One region of the Actinoallomurus acanthiterrae genome, then DNA from elsewhere that is predicted to be linked to it. Evidence: riboswitches for the same ligand, from Rfam matches in the RefSeq annotation. Region 1 holds a riboswitch; each other region holds the start of a gene.
The links. Region 1 has a riboswitch for thiamine pyrophosphate ahead of ACYVF7_RS58835 (purine-cytosine permease family protein). Riboswitches for the same ligand answer to the same signal wherever they lie in the genome.
Positions count from the first base shown of each region.

Region 2: another riboswitch for thiamine pyrophosphate. It lies ahead of thiC (phosphomethylpyrimidine synthase ThiC); the one in region 1 lies ahead of ACYVF7_RS58835 (purine-cytosine permease family protein).
Region 3: another riboswitch for thiamine pyrophosphate. It lies ahead of tenA (thiaminase II); the one in region 1 lies ahead of ACYVF7_RS58835 (purine-cytosine permease family protein).

Region 1 covers NZ_BAAHCO010000001.1:12,456,477-12,462,756, forward strand. The annotation lists gene ACYVF7_RS58830 (sensor histidine kinase) at 106-1,971, opposite strand; gene ACYVF7_RS58835 (purine-cytosine permease family protein) at 2,289-3,617, opposite strand; TPP riboswitch at 3,608-3,723, opposite strand; gene ACYVF7_RS58840 (rhodanese-like domain-containing protein) at 3,749-4,087, opposite strand; gene ACYVF7_RS58845 (SSI family serine proteinase inhibitor) at 4,130-4,633, shown strand; gene ACYVF7_RS58850 (Fpg/Nei family DNA glycosylase) at 4,905-5,765, opposite strand; gene ACYVF7_RS58855 (CapA family protein) at 6,014-6,280, shown strand, end outside.
Region 2 covers NZ_BAAHCO010000001.1:4,718,838-4,725,117, forward strand. The annotation lists gene ACYVF7_RS22680 (MCE family protein) at 1-1,186, opposite strand, end outside; gene ACYVF7_RS22685 (acyl-CoA dehydrogenase family protein) at 1,437-2,666, shown strand; TPP riboswitch at 2,857-2,971, shown strand; gene thiC (phosphomethylpyrimidine synthase ThiC) at 2,960-4,567, shown strand; gene ACYVF7_RS22695 (MFS transporter) at 4,742-5,311, opposite strand; gene ACYVF7_RS22700 (isocitrate lyase/PEP mutase family protein) at 5,399-6,124, shown strand; gene ACYVF7_RS22705 (3-isopropylmalate dehydratase large subunit) at 6,115-6,280, shown strand, end outside.
Region 3 covers NZ_BAAHCO010000001.1:7,770,628-7,776,907, reverse strand. The annotation lists gene ACYVF7_RS36665 (LamG domain-containing protein) at 1-1,681, shown strand, start outside; gene tenA (thiaminase II) at 1,696-2,376, opposite strand; TPP riboswitch at 2,430-2,528, opposite strand; gene ACYVF7_RS36655 (GNAT family N-acetyltransferase) at 2,630-3,076, opposite strand; gene ACYVF7_RS36650 (hypothetical protein) at 3,387-4,451, shown strand; gene ACYVF7_RS36645 (PhzF family phenazine biosynthesis protein) at 4,476-5,129, shown strand; gene ACYVF7_RS36640 (leucine-rich repeat domain-containing protein) at 5,183-6,103, shown strand; gene ACYVF7_RS36635 (ATP-binding protein) at 6,100-6,280, opposite strand, start outside.

The sequences.
Region 1 (6,280 bases):
TGGAAACCGCGCCACAGGAATCTGTTACCAACACCACGTGTAACTGTGACCTCCGCCACGCTGCGAAGATCAGCCCATTTGAGCGGTATGCACCAGTATGACCTGTCACACAGAGTCACCAAATCGGGGGAGGGTGAAGCGCATGGAGGTGCCTCCCAGCCCGTCCGCGCGCGGGTGCGCGGAGACGTCGCCCTGCTGCGCGCGGGCCAGCCGGCGCACGATGTACAGCCCCAGTCCGAGGCCCCCGAAACGGCGGCGGTCCCCCGCCTCGCCCTGCACGAAACGCTCGAAGACGCGCTCGCGATCGCCGGCGGCGATCCCGATCCCGTCGTCCTCCACCGTCACGACGATGGCGTCGCCGTCGACGTCCGCACGGACCGTGATGACGCCGCCTTCCGGTGAGTACTTCACCGCGTTCTCCAGCAGCTGGCCGACGATGATGTCCGTCGCCATGGAGTCACCGAGGGCCGACGGCAGGTCCTCGGCGATCTCCAGCTCGACCAGGTGACGCTCGGACACGCCGCGGAAGCCGTACGCCGCGCCGCGCAGCAGCCGCCCCAGGTCGAACGGCTCACTGGTGACGCTCAGCCCGTTCGGCACCGCGCGGGAGTACAGCAGGTTGTCGACGAGACGGCCGAGGGCGTCCGCGCGGTCGGCGATCGTCGCGACCGCGCGCCGCCGGTCGGCCTCCTCGAGCTTCTCCCACCGGTCGACCAGCGTCTTGGCGAACCCCTGCACGACCGTGATCGGCGTGCGCAGCTCGTGGCTGGTCATGGACAGGAAGAGGTCCTTGGCCGCTTCGAGGGACTTGGCCTCGGTGACGTCACGGAAGTCGACGACCACCTCGTCGTGGCCCTCGATCGCGGTGTGCAGGACGTTCAGCCAGGTGCCGGACTCCAGCTGGATCGTCGACTCGCCGCCCGGAGCGGGCAGCGCGAACGGCAGCGGCCGGCCGATGACGTCCTCGGAGGCCAGGCCGGTGATCGCGTGCGCCGCGGGATTCCACCGCTGGACGACGCCGTCGCGGTCGAGCACCGCGATGCCGTCCGCGCTGGCCTCGATCACCGCCCGCTCGTGCCTGCGCTGCCGGACCACCTCGGCGTAGTTCATGGCGTTGCCGAGGACGACGCCGGCGTGCCCGGCGAACAGCTCGAGGAGCTCCAGCTCGATGTGGCCCGCCTTGCGCCGGGAGAACAGGGCGTACAACGCGCCGTACGGGCTGCCCTGGATGTTCGAGATGCCCACGGCGATCGTGTGCAGGCCGTCGAGCTCGGACCAGATCAGGTCGCTGAGGCTGCGCGTGTCGGCCGTGGCCAGCATGACGGTACGGCCGGAGCGCAGCAGCTCGCCGACGAGGCTGGAGCGGAGGTCGGCGGTCGCCCCGCGCAGCCGCCGGGGCAGCCCGGTCATACTGACCAGCCGCAGGGTGTTGGTGGCCTGCTCGATGACGACGAAGCCGGCGGCGTCCGCGCCGGTGAGCTCGATGAGACCCGACGTGACCCGGTCGAGGACCGCCGGGAGCTCCAGCTCGGTGTTGAGGTCGGCCACCACGTCGTTGAGCCGCCGCACGAGACGGATGCGCTCGGCGGTCTGGTGCTGAACGGCCTCGTCCTCCCGCACCGGGCGGTAGAGACCGATCCAGCCGAGGAACTCACCGTCCTCGCCGCGCATGGCGCTGGCGACCGCCCGCGTGTCGATCAGCCGGCCGTCGCGGTGCAGCCGCCGGGTGAGGAACGAGATGTGGCCGCCCTCGCGGACGCGTTCGAGCACGGCGCGGTGCTCCGCGGTGTGCTCCTCGGGGACGACGCGCAGCGGCCGGCCCAGCACCTCTTCCGCGGTCCAGCCGAACATCCGCTCGGCCGCGGGGTTCCACAGCCGTACGGTCAGGTCGGCCCCCAACGCGATCATCGCGTCGGCGGAGGATGCCACCGCCGCCCGCATCATCGCGTCAGACGAGCTCACGCGGCCCATAGTGCCACCCGCGTCACGTCCCTATGCGAAGGTCAGCACCAATCCGCACTTGCGGCATCGTTTCTGGTTGGGCGCGGTCTGCACCCAGTCGTGATCACACTGCGCCATCGTGATCGCCTCCCGCCACTCCGTACCCCCATCATGACGGGCGCGACGACGCCGTGACGTGCGATTCAGCGTTCTTCCCCGACCGGCTCGCCCCGACCGGCTCACCCCGCGACCAACCGACCCCGACCGACCTCCCGGCCGACCCCGACCGACCTCACGGCCAACCCCGACCGACCTCACGGCCAACCCCGACCGATCTCCCGGCTGTTTCACCGGCGAATGAGACCGATCGCGCCGGTGACCGCCGCCGCGACGGCGAAGGACAGGAGCGAGGCGCTCATCCAGTCCGCCGGAGTGAAGTGCAGCGCGCTCTGCGCGTGCGTCCACATCCGCGACCACCACCCGACCTGACCGGGGTTGATGAGCTGGTACGTCGCGATGCCCGCCACCCACGCGACGACCATCCCCCAGCGGGCGGGCGCACGGTCGGAGACGTTCCAGCCGCGCCGTCCGGTGAAGCAGAAGAAGTCCACGGCCAGCACGCCGAGCATCGGCACGAACACCGACCCGATCAGCGTGAGGAAGCCCGAGTAGTTGTCCATGTTCAGGACGAGGGCGAGCAGCGTCGTGAGGGCGCCCAGGGTGACGGTGAGCAGCCGCCGGTCCACGCGGGGCACGAGGTTCTGGATCGAGACCGCGGTCGAGTAGACGTTCGCGAACGACTGGTCGACCTCGCGCAGGACGAACACCGCGAAGAACAGCGTGCCGAGGGCGACGTGCTGGAACGGCCCGAACACCTTGGACGAGTCGCCGGCGACCAGGGCGAGCGCCAGCAGGCCCAGGACGTACGCGACGACCTGCGTCAGCCCGTACGCCACGCTCGCGGCGCCGAACGACGCCCGCTCGGAGCGGGAGTGCCGCGTGTAGTCGGCCGCCATGGGCACCCAGGAGATGGAGACGGCCAGCGCGGCGTCCGCGCCGATCCAGAAGTGGCTCCACGACCCGTGGGTGAGGTTCGGCAGGGGCTGACGGACGAGTTGCACGTAGAAGTAGGCGAGGGCCAGGACGACCGCCGCGGTGACGTACCGGCGCAGGACCCGGACGGAGCCGAGCGGCCAGATGGTCAGCACGGTCGTGACCACGCCCGCGACGATGACGTACGCCCAGTGCGGGCCGCCGCCGACGAGTTCCTTCGCCGCGCCCGCGATCGTGACCAGCTCGAAGGTGCCCCAGCCGATCATCTGCAGGATGTTCATCACGGTGGGGACGTACGAGAGGCGCGTCCCGAACAGGCCGCGCAGCATCATCATCGCGGGGACGCCGGCGCGGGTGCCGGACACGGCCGCCAGCCCGAGCATGATCCCGCCGATCGCGGTGCCGACGACCATGGCGACGATCCCGCCGACGATGGGCAGCCGGGGGTTGCCTTGGGCGTCCGGGGCGAGCACCGAGTAGGCGCCGGAGAAGGCGAGGAGGCTCACGCCCAGGTTGGCCCAGAAGGCGCTCTGGTCCCAGAAGCTGAGGACCCTGGGGGCGGGCTGGTCGAGGGTGTACGGGGCCTCGTTGTCGAGTGGACGTTCGTCGACGGCAGTGCTCAAGGCACACTCCCTACGCCGGCATTACCCGGTCAGGTTCGAGCGGTCGGCGGCACTGCGTAGCCGCCCTCTCAGCCCGGTCGTCGCCCGAGCTCCCGCGAGGTCTGAACTTTTCCGCCGTTAATGTACCTCGGTCAGGCGACGTATGGCTCGCTGCCCGATTCACTGACCATCGGACGGCCCGCCGCGACCCAGGCGTGCATGCCGCCCGAGACGTTCGCGGTCTTCCAGCCGGCGTTGTTGAACGCCGCGACCACCGACGCCGACCGGGCCCCCGACCGGCAGATGACGAAGACGTCATCGCCGGTGGGCACCTCGGACGCGCGGGCGCCGAGCTGACTGAGGGGGATGTGGATCGCGCGAGGCGCGTGCCCGGCCTGCCATTCGTCCAGTTCGCGCACGTCCAGGAGGTATGCGTCGTCCGGAACCTTGGCGACCTCAACCGCGGGAACCTGGTCCCTGAAAGCATTCACAAGTTAACGGAACCACGAGCCGACGCCCGGCGTCGAATCGTCATGAGGCAATCTCTAACCAGACTGGGACCAGCGGCCGTCGCCATCCCCGGCATCGCCGCCGCCGCCCTGTTGCTGGGCGGTTGCGGCAGCGGGCAGGACAACGCGACGGTCAAACCGAGCGGACCGTCCACCACTGGATCATCGGCCACGCCGGGGCCGGGGCAGGCGGGAAAGACCCGGCTGACCATCACCGTGCGCGAGTCGCAGACGTCGCAGCCCAAGACGCACACGCTCACCTGCGACCCCGTCGGCGGCGACCTGCCCAAGGCCAAGGAGGCGTGCGCGGCCCTCGCCACGGCGGGTGTGGCGGGCAAGGACCCGTTCGCGCCGACGCCGAAGAACGTCATGTGCACCCAGATCTACGGCGGCCCGGAGACGGCGACCGTCACCGGCACGTGGAACGGCAAGAAGGTCGACTCGACCTTCAGCCGTAAGAACGGCTGCGAGATCAAGCGGTGGGGCACCCTGGGCCTGCTGTTCGGCCCGCACCCGCCGGTCCGCTGAGCACGGACCTCCGACGCTCCGGCAGGGCCGCGGCCGTCCGCTGACACGGTCGACGGCGGCCCGCCTGGAGGGCTGACTCCGCTTCCTTACGGCAGCGGCCTGCCAGGAGAAGTGACCCCGCTTACGGCAGCGGCCTGCCAGGACGGCGGCCGCCCGCCGAGCACGGTCCACGGGGATCGCGCCATAGTGCCTTTCGCCCCCGGATGCGCCGCTCGCGTCGCCGTCGGCAGCGCGGACCAGGGCGGCGTCCATACCCGGGTGGACGCGCGGCTCACTTGAGCAGTCGGGACATCCGGCGGTCCGCCAGGGGCTTGCCGCCCGTCTGGCAGGTCGGGCAGTACTGCAGGGCGGAGTCCGCGAACGACACCTCTCTGATCGTGTCGCCGCACACCGGGCACTTCTGACCTGCCCGGCCGTGCACCCGCAGGCCCTCCTTCTTCTCGCCCTTGAGGTCCTTGGCCGCCAGGCCGCGGGAGCGCTCGACGGCATCGCCGAGCGTGCGGACGATCGCGTCGTACAGCGTCGCGACGTCCTCGTCCGTGAAGCTCGCCGCCAGCTTGAACGGCGACATCCGCGCCACGTGCAGGACCTCGTCGGAGTAGGCGTTACCGATGCCGGCGATCACGCTCTGGTCGCGCAGCAGTCCCTTGATCTGGGTGCGCCGGCCGTCGAGGATGCCCTTCAGCGTGTCCATGGTGAAGCCGTCGGCGAGCGGATCGGGGCCGAGCGACCGCACGCCCGGGACCTCCGCGGCGTCGCGTACGACGTAGACCGCGAGCCTCTTCTGGGTGCCCGCCTCGGTCAGATCGAACCCGGATCCGTCGTCGAGGTGCACCCGGAGGGCCAGCGGGCCCTTGCCCGGCCGAAGCGGCGCCGACGGCAACGCGTCCTTCCAGCGCAGCCAGCCCGCCCGGGCCAGGTGGATGACCAGGTGCACGCCGTCGACGTCCAGGTCGATGAACTTGCCGTGGCGCGCGACCCCGGTGATGGTCAGGCCGTTCAGCGCGGTGATCGGCGGATCGTACGTCTTCAGCGATGAGATGGCGGCCACGTCGATCCGCGCGATCGCCCGCCCGACGGCGTGCTCGCGCAGGAAGGCGGCGAGGGACTCCACCTCCGGCAGCTCCGGCATGGTCCCAGGGTACGGCTCCGTCCACAGGCTGTGGACGATCGCCGCAAGGCAGCCCAGGAGGACGTCGCCGCAAGGCAGCCCGGGAGAACATCGCAGCCAGGCCGCGCGGGGGAACATCGCCGCCAGGCCGCCCAGGAGAACATCGCCGCCAGGCCGCCCGGGAGAGCCGTGCCTCGGTCGTCGGGCGGGACCTTCGGCCCTTGGCCCGGCGCGGCCCGCGCGGCGATCCTGATGGGGGGGAGTCCGGCGTGGCCATCACCGTCGCCCTGGGCGGCGACACGATGCTGGGACGCGGGGTCGCGGAGCGAATCGCCGTGTCCGGGCCGTACGGGCTGTTCGCCGACGAGGTGCGGCGGATGTTCCGCTCCGCCGACCTGTCGCTGATCAACCTCGAGTGCTGTCTGTCCGCGCGCGGCCACCCCTGGCCGGCTCCCGGCAAACCGTTCCACTTCCGCGCCCCGCCGCGAGCCGTCGACACGCTCGCCGACCTGGGGATCGACGGCGTGACGCTGGCC
Region 2 (6,280 bases), 7.7 Mb from region 1:
GCGCGGAGCCGCTGCCGTAGGCGTCCGGCGGCGGAGGCACCACGTCGAAGTGGGTCGTGGCCGCCGTCAGCCCCGACAGATCCAGGCCGATCTTGCTGAGCGGGGCGCCGAGCGCGTTGAGCGGCTTGAGCAGCGTCTCGCACTGCTTCGGCGGCGCGCCGAGGGAGTACGCCAGCGAGCAGAGCCACATCGCGATGTTCTGCGACTGCATCAGGTTGAGCCGGGAGTGCAGCGTGCCGTCCTGGTAGTCGTAGACCTGCATCGCGTTGGTGGCCGCCACCGGCGCCTTGTCCAGGAACTGCTGCAGGGCCTGCTTCTCCTTGACGAGGATGCCGGTCACCTGCGCGAGACCCTGGACGTTCGCGGCGATCTGCGTCTTGTTCTCCTTGACGAACGCCGAGACCTCCTGCAGCGCCACCGTGAGGCTCTTCAGCGCGGCCCGCAGCTCGGTCCGTTCCGCGTTGAGCGTGCCGGAGACGGTCGCGAGGTTCTCCGAGAACGCCCGGATCTGCCGGTCACTCGCGGCCATCGCCTGGGTGATCTTCGCGAGGTTGCGTACGGTCTGGCTGGCGTCGCCGCGGTTGTCGGCGAGGATCCGGCTGACCTCGGAGAGGTCCTGGAGGGTCTGCTTGAAATTCTCGCCCTGCCCGTTGAGGGTCTGCGCGCTCGACTTCAGCAGCCGCGACAGCGCGCCGTTGGCGTTGGCGCCCTGGGGTCCGAGGGCCTTGGCCAGATCGTTGACCGACTGGTTCGCGTCGTCGAGTTCGACCGGCACCGCCGTGCTCGACAGCGACAGCGTGGCGCCGTTCTTGAGGGCCGCCCCGCCTCGATAGACCGGCGTGAACTGGATGTACCGGTCGGCGACCAGCGACGGAACGATGATGACGGCCTGGGCGTTCGCGGGGATCTTGCGCTTGGCGTCGTACGCCATCCCGATCTCGACCATGTTGCCCTTGGGCGTCACGCTGGTGACCTTGCCGACCTTCACGCCGAGCACGCGGACCTCGGTGCCGCGGTAGACACCGGTGGCGCGCTCGAAGTAGGCGGTGACGTGCGTCTGCTCGCCACTGGGCCAGAAGACGGCGGCAAGCGCGGCGACCAGGACGACGGCCAGGACGGCCGCGCCGAAGGCGAGCACTCGGGTGGGGCGGGCGTCCCGACGGCGGGGGGAACCGGGCAGACCCACTCAGACTCCCGTTCTATCGGGCGACCAGGGCCACGGGGGCAGATTGCGAAATAAGTTACCTCTTACCTCGTACAGACGGTACCGCTTGTTACAGCCTCGTGACTCTCATGGCACGAAGTCAATCTCCTTCCGGGCGTAATGTGACACTTGCCACCCTGTTACCGCCGGTAGCACTCCGGCCGCTAGGGTGAGCTGGACAACGGGTCCAATAGCGTGCCCGCCGCCCGGGCCGGCCGTGAACGGAGGAAACATGTCGGACGACGGCGCCCCGGCCTTCTCACTCGAGCTGAACGAGGATGTACGGGCGGTCCAGGAGTGGGTCCACGAGTTCGCCAGAGACGTCATCCGCCCCGCCGGCCAGGAGTGGGACGAGCGCGAGGAGACGCCCTGGCCGATCCTCCAGGAGGCGGCCAAGATCGGGCTGTACTCCCTCGACTTCTTCGCCGAGCAGTGGATGGAGCCGTCCGGCCTCGGCATCCCGGTCGCGTTCGAGGAGCTGTTCTGGGGAGACGGCGGCATCGGCTTGTCCCTCGTCGGCTCCGGCCTGGCGGCCGTGTCCGTCGCCGCCACCGGCCTGCCCGAGCAGATCGGCGAGTGGATCCCGCAGATGTTCGGCACCGCCGACGACATCAAACTCGGCGCGTTCTGCGCCTCAGAACCCGACGCCGGCTCCGACGTCGGCTCGATCCGCACCCGGGCGGAGTACGACGAGGCCAAGGACGAGTGGGTGATCAACGGCACCAAGACGTGGGCCACGAACGGCGGCATCGCCAACGTTCACGTCGTCGTCGCCTCCGTCGACCCCGAGCTCGGCACCCGCGGCCAGGCCAACTTCATCGTGCCGCCCGGCAACCCCGGCCTGTCCCAGGGCCAGAAGTTCAAGAAGCACGGCATCCGCGCCTCCCACACCGCCGAAGTCATCCTCGACAACGTGCGCGTGCCGGGCTCCTGCCTCGTCGGCGGCAAGGACCGGCTCGACGAGCGACTCGCCCGCGTCCGCGAGGGCAAGCGCGCCGCCGGCCAGGCCGCCCTGCGCACCTTCGAGGCCTCCCGCCCCACCGTCGGCGCCATGGCCGTCGGCATCGCCCGCGCGGCGTACGAATACGCCGTCGACTACGCCCGCGAGCGCGAGCAGTTCGGCAAGAAGATCGGTGACTTCCAGGCCGTCGCCTTCAAACTCGCCGACATGAAGACCCAGATCGACGCCTCCCGCCTCCTCGTCTGGCGCGCCGCCTGGATGGCGCGCAACGGCAAGGAGTTCGCCAGCGCCGAAGGCTCGATGGCCAAACTCCACGCCGGCGAGACCGCCGTACGAGTCACCGAGGAGGCCATCCAGATCCTCGGCGGCAACGGCTACACCCGCGACTATCCCGTCGAGCGCTGGCACCGCGATAGCAAGATATTCACCATCTTCGAGGGCACGTCGGAGATCCAGCGCCTCGTCATCGGCCGCACGGTCACCGGATTGCCGGTCCGCTAGCGTTTCCGCAGGTCAGGCGCATTGCGAGTGGCTGTCTGTGCTGGGTTTGATCACGTTGCACGGTGATCAGCGATTGCTTGTCAGACCCCATCGTTTCCTGTCGGTTAGCAATCCGCGGACCGTACAACCGCAACGTCGTTACTTCATGACCCGGGGTTGCGGCGAGGAGGCCGTTTCGGGTTAGGGTCGGCACGACGAACGCGGGAGCCCGGCGCACCGGGCTGAGAGGGCGGCTGACGCGGCCACCGACCGCTAGAACCTGACCGGGTAATGCCGGCGTAGGGAGTTGTTCGATGGCCTCACATGCCCGTAAGACCTATCTCACCGGCTCGCAGCCGGACATCCGGGTGCCGATGCGCGAGGTGCACCTCACCAACGGCTCTGTGGTCGTGCTCTATGACACTTCAGGGCCGTACACCGATCCGGGATACGTCGCCGACCTGAACCGTGGCCTGCCGAAGTTGCGAACCGCGTGGCGTTCCCCCGGCACCGAGCGAGCCGGCGGCATCACCCAACGAGCACGCGCCCGGCGCGGCGAGATCACCCCGGAGATGGAGTTCGTCGCCGTGCGCGAGGGCGTCACTCCCGAGTTCGTGCAGGACGAACTGGCCCGTGGCCGGGCGGTCCTGCCCGCCAACGTGAACCACCCGGAGAGCGAGCCGATGATCATCGGCCGGAACTTCCTGGTGAAGATCAACGCCAACATCGGCAACTCGGCCGTCGGCTCCTCGATCGACGAAGAGGTCGAGAAGATGCGCTGGGCGACCCGCTGGGGCGCTGACACGATCATGGATCTGTCGACGGGCCGGCGGATCCACGAGACCCGCGAGTGGATCCTTCGTAACTCTCCGGTGCCGGTCGGCACTGTTCCGATTTACCAGGCGCTGGAAAAGGTCGGCGGCCGGCCGGAGGCACTGTCGTGGGAGGTCTTCCGTGACACGGTGATCGAACAGTGTGAACAAGGCGTGGACTACATGACCGTGCACGCCGGCGTCCGGCTGGCGCACGTGCCGCTGACGGCCCGCCGCAAGACGGGAATCGTCTCACGCGGCGGGTCGATCCTCGCTGCCTGGTGCCTCGCCCACCACGAGGAGAACTTCATCTACACCCACTTCGGTGAGTTGTGTGAGATCTTCGCTTCCTATGACGTGACCTTCTCTCTCGGCGACGGGCTGCGGCCCGGCTCCATCTATGACGCCAACGATGAAGCGCAGCTCGCGGAGTTGCGGACGCTGGGAGAATTGACGAACGTCGCGTGGGAGTACGACTGCCAGGTGATGATCGAAGGGCCCGGCCACGTTCCCATGCATAAGATCAAGGAGAACGTCGACCTGCAGATGGAACTGTGCTCCGAGGCGCCGTTCTACACGCTGGGACCACTGACCACCGACATCGCGCCCGGCTACGACCACATCACCTCGGCCATCGGCGCGGCGATGATCGGCTGGTATGGCACCGCGATGCTGTGCTACGTCACGCCGAAAGAACACCTGGGCCTTCCTGATCGCGACGACGTGAAGGCGGGTGTGATCGCCTACAAGATCGCAGCGCATGCCGCCGATCTGGCCAAGGGACATCCCGGAGCGCAGGCATGGGATGACGCGTTGTCCGACGCTCGCTTCGACTTCCGGTGGGAGGATCAGTTCAACCTCTCCCTCGACCCGGACACCGCGCGGTCATTCCATGATGAGACCCTCCCTGCCGCACCGGCGAAGACCGCGCATTTCTGCTCGATGTGCGGTCCGCACTTCTGCTCCATGAAGATCACCCGAGATGTGCGTGCCTACGCTGAAGAGCACGGCATGCCCGAAAGTGAAGCTCTGACCGCCGGAATGCGGGAGAAGGCCGAGGAGTTCGCCCAACGAGGCGGCCGCATCTACCTGCCCTTGACGGAGGGATAAGGCACACTTCTCGGAGCGAGACCGTCAGCAACCGGCCGCGACACCGAATGGCCCGACGTTGAACCAATGTGCGGGAGGGTCGGGCTTGAGCGGCATGGCATCTGCGCCCGGAGTCGCATTGCGTTCCAGCGGGAAGTCTCAGGGCGCGGCGGCCACCCTCCGCCGGCTCGGCGATCAGATGGCCTCCAGCCGGACGTCGTTGGTCTTGGGGCCGAGAAGGGCGACGCTGAGGCTCATCAGAGTGATCAGCGCCGCGCACAGAAGGTACAGCGCCGCAGCCCCTAGTGCGTACAGTGCGGTCAGGGATACGAACGGCAGGACCGCCGCCACGAGGCGGGAGAGTGCGTAGGAACGGCCGATGACGGTGCTGCGGACGGCTGTGGGGAACAGTTCCGCGCTGTAGGTTCGGGAAACCGTCGCCTGGATGACACTGAGCAGCGCGGTGAGCGTGCCGGCGACGACCACGAGCCACCCGCTGCTCGCCATGCCGAACACCGTGCCCACGACGGCGACGCCCATGGACGAGACGATCGTCAGGGTACGGCGCTGGACGCGGTCGGCGATCGGCATGAGCAGGAGCGACCCGATTGGGTAGCCGAGCGCGGTCAGTGCCGTGTAGCCGAGGGAGTGCGCGACATCGAAGCCCTTGTGCAGCAGCACGAGCGGCGCGATGGAGGCGAACCCGTAAAATCCGACCGGGCCGAGCGTCTGGATCAGGCAGGCCAGGACCGTCCGCCCGAGCATCGGCGGGCGCGACAGCCGGGGCCGCGCCGAAAGCGCCGGCCCGCCCGGCGCGTCGTCGGCCTTCTCCCGCCGCGGTTCGAGCGGCGCGTGGCGACGTTCCGGGCGCGGCAGAGCGAGATGGCCGAGCGGGCCCGCATGATCACCGGCGTGCTCGGCGACGTCCCGCTGATCGCCGACGCCGACACCGGGTACGGCGCGCCGCTCAACGTCGTGCGCACCGTCCGCCAGCTCGAACGCGCCGGAGTCGCTGCCCTGCACCTGGAGGACCAGGCGTTTCCCAAGCGCTGCGGCCACCTGCCAGACAAGGAGCTGATCGGGGCCGGGGGGTACCTCGCGAAACTCCGGGCCGCCCTCGACGCCCGCACGGATGACGACCTGGTGATCATCGCCCGTACGGACGCGCGCGGGCCACTCGGCCTCGACGCGGCGATCGAACGGGCGAACCACTATGCGGAGGCCGGCGCGGACATGATCTTCGTCGAGGCGCCGGAGAGCCTCGCCGAGATCGAACGAATCGCCCGCGAGGTCGACGCCCCGTTGCTGATCAACATGGTGCAGGGCGGGCTCACTTCCGACACTCCCGCCGAGCGGCTCGCCGCGCTCGGCTACCGGATCGCCATCCATCCCGGAGCGGCGCTCGGCGCCGGCACCGCCGCGATGCTGTCCTCGCTGGCCGCTTTGCGTGGCATCGACCCCGGGCCGCTCGTGCCCGCCGGTCCGGAGGGCTTCTTCGAACTCCTCGGCCTGCGCGACTGGTCCATCCTCGGCGAGCGTTACCGCGACCGGCACGAAGGAGAAGCCGCATGGGCATGACCATGATCGAGAAGATCCTCGCCAGGTCGGCCGGCCTGGACCGCGTCCGCACCGGGCAGACCGTCGTATGCGATGTGGACATGACCGTCCTCATCGACCTGCAGTTCGCCACGGCCTGGGTGCAGCCGCTGCGCATCGCCGACCCCGAGAAGGTCG
Region 3 (6,280 bases), 4.7 Mb from region 1:
GGTGACCGCGAGGCCGAGCGGCGTACACATGTCCGTGCCGGAGTCGGCACCCAGTGTCACGTCCGACCTGAAGGATCTCGACTCAGGAGAGAGCAACGACGCGATCGGGCGAACGGCGACGTTCACATTCGCCCCGAACGGCGCCACCGGCGTGACCAGGTACCAATACGCGTGGAACGACGAGACGGAGGCCGGAGCCGGAGGCGCGCCGTCCGTGACGGCCGACGCCGACGGCACGGCGAAGGTGACCCTTACCGTGCCCTTCACGCAGGACATCAGCTACCGCTTGTACGTATTCAGCTACGACCAGGCGAACAACCGTAGCCTCAACCCCGGAATCTTCGAATTCCGCCTCGCTTCACCCGCAGGCCCGGTGAGTCGGTGGAAACTCGACGAGGCACGTGGCACGGATCTGGTCGATTCTGCGGGCCACAACACCGCGACGTTGGTCGGCGGTACGCCGGGAGTCTCCGGCCGGGTCGATCAGGCGCTCCGTCTGAACGGCAACGGTGACCACGCGGCCACGGCGTCGTCCGCGGTGCACACGGACAAGAGCTTCACCGTATCCGTATGGGCACGACTGGCCGATGCCACCCACTATTCGACGGCGGTGAGCCAGGCGGGCAGTAGGGCCAGTGGGTTCCAGATCTATTACTCGCCGTCGTACAAGACCTGGGTGTTCAGCCGGCACTCGGCCGATGCCGACGGCGCGGTCGAGGTGCCTGTGGTCGCGGACGCGCCCGCCCGGCTGAACAGGTGGACGCACCTCGCAGGGGCTTACGACGCGCCGAGCCGACAGTTGACTTTCTACGTCGACGGCGCTCCGCAGTCCGGCCGGGCGTCGGTCACCTCGCCGTGGGACGCGACGGGGGCCTTGCAGATCGGGAGGGTCCTGGAGAAGAGCGCTTTCCGCAACCCCTTCCACGGCGATCTCGACGACGTCCGAATCTACGACCGTGTCGTGTTCGGAACCGAGCCCGACGGCATCGAGGGCTCGACCGGTGGCATCGCGGATCTGGCGAACCGGCCGGTCGTACGGGAGGGGTACTGGCCCGGCGACGGTGGTTCCGGAACCACCGTCACGGACTCCAGCGGACGCGCCCACGATGCCACGCTCAACTCTGCCGACGCCTGGACCGCCGACGGAAAGATCGGCGGTGCGCTCGACCTCGACGACGCGAAGAAGGAACACGCCGTGACGACCGGCCCGGTTCTTCGGACGGACAGCGGTTTCACGGTCGCGGCGTGGGTTCGGCTCGCCAAGACTCCCAGTGGGGATGCGACCGCGCTGGCGCAGAACGGTTCCCGCCGAAGCGCTTTCCGGCTCGGCTATCGGGTGGTCGACGGTACCGGCTACTGGTCGTTCGGAATCTCGGCGGCCGACACCGATGGCGCGACGTCCACCGACACGTACAGCGTGAATCCGGCCATGGTCGACGGGCAGTGGCATCACCTCGTGGGCGTCTACGACCCGGCGGCGAAAAAGATCCGTCTGTACGTGGACGGCGATCGTGCGGCGCAGACCTCCATCGCAGTGCCCTGGAACGCGGGCGGCCGATTCGACATCGGCGCGGCGAAGGCCAAAGGCGCCGCAACCGACTTCTGGCCAGGTGGGATCGATGACGTTCAGGCGTTCACAGGCGTCCTCACGGACGACGAGATCAACGCGATGGGTTCCTGAACGGGGAGCGCGAATCAGGTGAGCCACTGTGAGGTGGGCCAGGTTTCGCGGCGCCAGGCGCTGTCCCAGAACATCCACTCGTACTCGGTAGCGCGGAAGAAGGCGCGGGTCATGCTCTCTCGTGTGGCCGCGTCGGTCGTCGCCGCCAGGCGGTCGGTGATGTCCTTGGCGCGTTCGGTCGATTCGGCGAAGGCCGGGTCGGAGTAGGTCGCGATCCAGGCGCGGTAGGGGTGGTCCTCGACGCCCGCCGTGTTCTCGAGCAGGGCCTTGCCGACGTCCTGATACACCCAGAAGCACGGCAGCACGGCCGCCGCGAGCACCGGATACGGGTCGGCGAGGGCCGTCGCCTGGAGGAACGACGAATAGCCGAGGCAAGTGGGGGAGGTGTCGATGCCCGCCAGGTCGTCGGCGGTCAGTCCGAACTCCTCGATGTAGCCGGCGTGCAGCGTACGCTCCGCCGCCAGCGCTGCGTGCGCGCTCTCGGCGAAGAAGACGGCGTCCTCGGTGTCGGTGGCCCGGGCGGACGCGACCGCGAGCGCCCGGGAGAACGCCTCTAGGTAGCGGGCGTCCTGCACGATGTAGAACGCGAACCGTTCACGGTCGAGCGTGCCGGCGCTGAGGGCGGTGTTGAACGGGTGCTCGTGGATCGCGCGGATCAGGCGGGCCGAGCGCTTCCACACGTCGTCGCAGAACATCGGGTCCTCTCAGCGGTCACCGGACGGCGCGACGAGGACGTTCGAGCAACACCAGGAGTCACCGGTGACGTCCCTTCGCTAGTCCGAACTAGATCAGGTTCGACGGGTGTGATCTCAGCCCGGATACGCCCCGGGCACCCCGCGTCACCGCCGACCGTAACAACAACCGGCCGGTCATGACCACCCGCCGCCACCGCCCTGCGGGTCGGTGGCGCTCACGTACGGACGGTCGGCGCCCGTTGAGCGCGCGCACCTAGCGTGGGAGGTCGATCCGGTACTGGATGAAGCCACGGTTCTCGGCCACCTGGTCGTACAGGCGCCGCGCCGTCGCGTTCGACTCGTGGGTGTGCCAGTACACCCGGGCGCAGTCGTGGGTCTTGGCCCAGTCGGTCACGGCCGCGATCAGGGCGCGTCCCACGCCCATGCCCCGGGCCTCCGGCGCGGTGAACAGGTCCTGCAGGTAGCAGACGTCGGCGTTGGGAATCGACGTGCTGGCGTGAGCGAGGAAGTGCACGATGCCGACGAGCCGGCCGTCCAGCGTCGCGCCGAGGGCGTGCATGCGCGTGTCCGCCAGGAACTCGCGCCACGCCTGCTCGTACATCTCGGCGGGTTCCACGCGCTCGTAGAAGTCGATGTATCCGCGGAACAGGTCTTCCCAGGCGGCCCTGTCGGACGGAACGAGTTTGCGGATGGTGATCATCGGTCTCCTGCCGGGTCGAGCAAGCCGAACGTCGACGGACGCTCCCTACGTACGGCCTGGTCGGCGAGGACAGGCCCACATGCCCGAGCGTAGGGAGCTGCGATCCTCCGGGACACGGCCACTTCACGGCAGCAGCGAAGGACCAGTGACGGCCCGGCGTCGGACCTGGGGCTGTCCGTACGTGCGGATCGGGGGCTGGCGGCAGTGTCTCGGGTGCCGGTGCGCCCGTAGCGTGAACCGTCGAGGAGAGATCGGGAGGCGCCGCGTCCACGCTTCCGATCACCGGGCCATGCGGAGGGAACAGACCGGAGTGTCGATTCACCGATTCGGGCTCGTCCGGGCGGCGAACGCGGCGTCGTATCTGCGGGGGTTCGTCCTCTCCGGGATCGCCACCGTGCTCGTCACCCGCGCCTGTCTGGCGCAGGCCGGCTATCCCAAGGTCGGCAGCGGGAACCTGCACATCGCCCACGCCCTGTGGGGCGGCCTGCTGATGGCGGCGGGCGTGGTCATCGCCGTGGCCTTCCTCGGCCGGTCGGCGCGGATGTGGGCCACGGTGGTGGGCGGCGTGGGCTTCGGCCTGTTCATCGACGAGATCGGCAAGCTGGTCAACAAGACCGGCTACTTCTACCGCCCGGCCGCCGGGCTCATCTACCTCACCTTCGCCGCGCTCGTCATCCTCACGCAGTGGGTCGGCGGACGGACATCGCTCACCCCGCGCGAGCGTACGGCCAACGCCGCCTCCGCTGCCCTGGCCGGGATCACCTCGGGACTGACGCCGCAGGAACGCCGCGCGGCGGTGCGTTTGATCGAGGAGGTGGACGATGAGGCTCGGGCCGCGCTGTCAGACCTCCTCGCGGTGGCGCCCGACCGGCGGCCTGCCGCCCCGCGCCCGGTACGTACGGCGGTCGCCCGCGCCCGTTCCGTCGTCGGGCGGCTGGTCACTCACCGCGTCGTTCTCCGCGTCGCCGTCGGCTACCTCGTCGCACAGGGGGCCCTGACCCTCACCGGAGTGATCGCCGACGACTTCATTGTGACGAGCGCCGGAGAACGGGAGACAGGCGCGGTCGCGGCCGTTGCCTGTTGCGCGGTCGTGTCGACCGCTCTGGGCGCGTACGGCCTGGGGCGGCTGCGCCGCGGTCGCGTGACGGCCTTCCGGGTGTTCAACGCCACCGTGCTGCTCGACATCCTCGCCGGGCAGTTCTTCAAGTTCACGATCAACCAGTTCGCGGCGCTGTCCGACCTGGCCATCGACCTGCTCGTCGCCTGGGTCATCACGACGGAACTCCGCCGCCTCAGGTCCGGCGCTCCTGCCCCGGGATCGTCGCTGACGGGCCGGCCATCGGGTGTCGGTGTCCAGAGGCCGACGGAGTCCTGAGGGGCTGTGTGGTTCACTGCGCGGGTGATCGAGTACGACGTACTGCGTGTGTTCTGCGGGCCTGACGGCCGGCACGGCAACGAGCTCGGGGTCGTCCGCGACGGGGCCGGCGTCCCCTCGGAGGCCGAGCGTCAGGCCTTCGCGCGAGAGCTGGGGTTCAGCGAGACGGTGTTCGTCGACGACCCCGAGCGCGGCGTCATCGACATCTACACGCCGACGCTGCGGATGCCGTTCGCGGGGCATCCGTGCGTCGGCACCGCCTGGCTGCTCGGCGTACCCGCGCTGATCACCCCGGCCGGACGGGTCCGGGCCCGCCGGGACGGTGCGTGGGCCTGGATCGAGGCGCCGGCGGAGTGGGTGCCGCCGCGCACGCTGCGGCGGTACGGTTCGGCCGCCGAGGTCGACGCGCTGCCGGTGCCGCCGCAGGGGGAGTGGATCTACGCATGGGCGTGGCAGGACGAGGCGGCCGGGCGGGTGCGGGCGCGGGCCTTTCCCGGACGTGATGACGGCATCACCGAGGACGAGGCGACGGGTGCGGCGGCGCTGCTGCTGACGGCCCGCCTCGGCCGGGCCCTCACCGTCACCCAGGGGCGTGGCTCGCAGATCTCGACCGTTCCGAAGCCAGACGGACTGATCGAGGTCGGCGGCCGCGTCCGCCCCGCCGAACCGGTCCGTTGAGTCCGGGACATCCGCTCCAGGACGATCACCTGCGGTACGAGGACGGAATTCCCGTGGCGCTGGTGACGGCGGGAGCGGGCCTGGCCGCGTTCCCGTCGTCGATCGGCGGGCTCACCGCCCTGCGCCGCATCGACCTCGACGGGAACGCCCTGACGAGCCTTCCGGCGGACCTCGCGCGGTTCCCGCGGCTGGAGACCCTGCTGCTCTACAAGAACCGTCTCGCCGCGCTTCCGCCCGAGCTCGGCGATGTGACGTCGCTGCGGCACCTGAGCGTCGGAGGCAACCTGCTGTCCTCGGTTCCCGAGACACTGTGGCGCCTCACCGGGCTGCGTTCGCTCAACCTGGCCGAGAACGCCATCGCCGAGATCCCCGAGGCCATCGGCCGGCTCACCGCGCTGCGGATGCTCGACCTCGCGCACAACCGGCTCCGCCGGATCCCAGAGAGCATCGGCGACCTGACCGGGCTCACCGACTACCTCTACCTCGGCGACAACGAGCTCACGTCCGTGCCCGCCTCGCTGGGGCGGCTCGACCGACTCGGCTACCTCAGCCTCGCCGGGAACCGTCTCACCGCGCTTCCGGACGCGATCGGCCGGATGGCCGCGCTGCACGAGCTGCGTCTCCAGGACAACCGGCTGACCGGATTGCCGGGCTCGATCGGACGGCTCGTACGGTTGCGGGAGCTGCACCTGCGCGACAACCGGATCACCGAGCTGCCCGAGTCGGTCGGAGCAATGAGCGATCTGCGCCTCCTCGACCTGCGGAACAATCCGCTGACCCGGCTGCCCGCGGCGATCGTACGGCTGACGCGGCTCACGCATCTGGACCTGCGGGCCACCCGGCTGCGGGAGTTGCCGGACGGGCTCGGTGACCTGCCCCGGCTGGAGAAGCTCGATCTGCGCTGGACCAAGCTCGACCGGTTCCCCGGCTGGATCGAACGGCTGCGGTCGCGCGGCTGCGTCGTTCTGCTCTAGTGCGTGTCGGAGCCCTTCGCGCTCTGATCAGCGGGGCCCGGCTCCTGGTCCGCCACCCACGCCACGATACCCACGCGAGAGGTCAAGTCGAGCTTCGTCAAGATATGTTCGACGTGACCTTCGGCGGTTCGTTGAGCGATGACGAGAACGTCGGCGATCTCTTTGTTGCTCATGCCG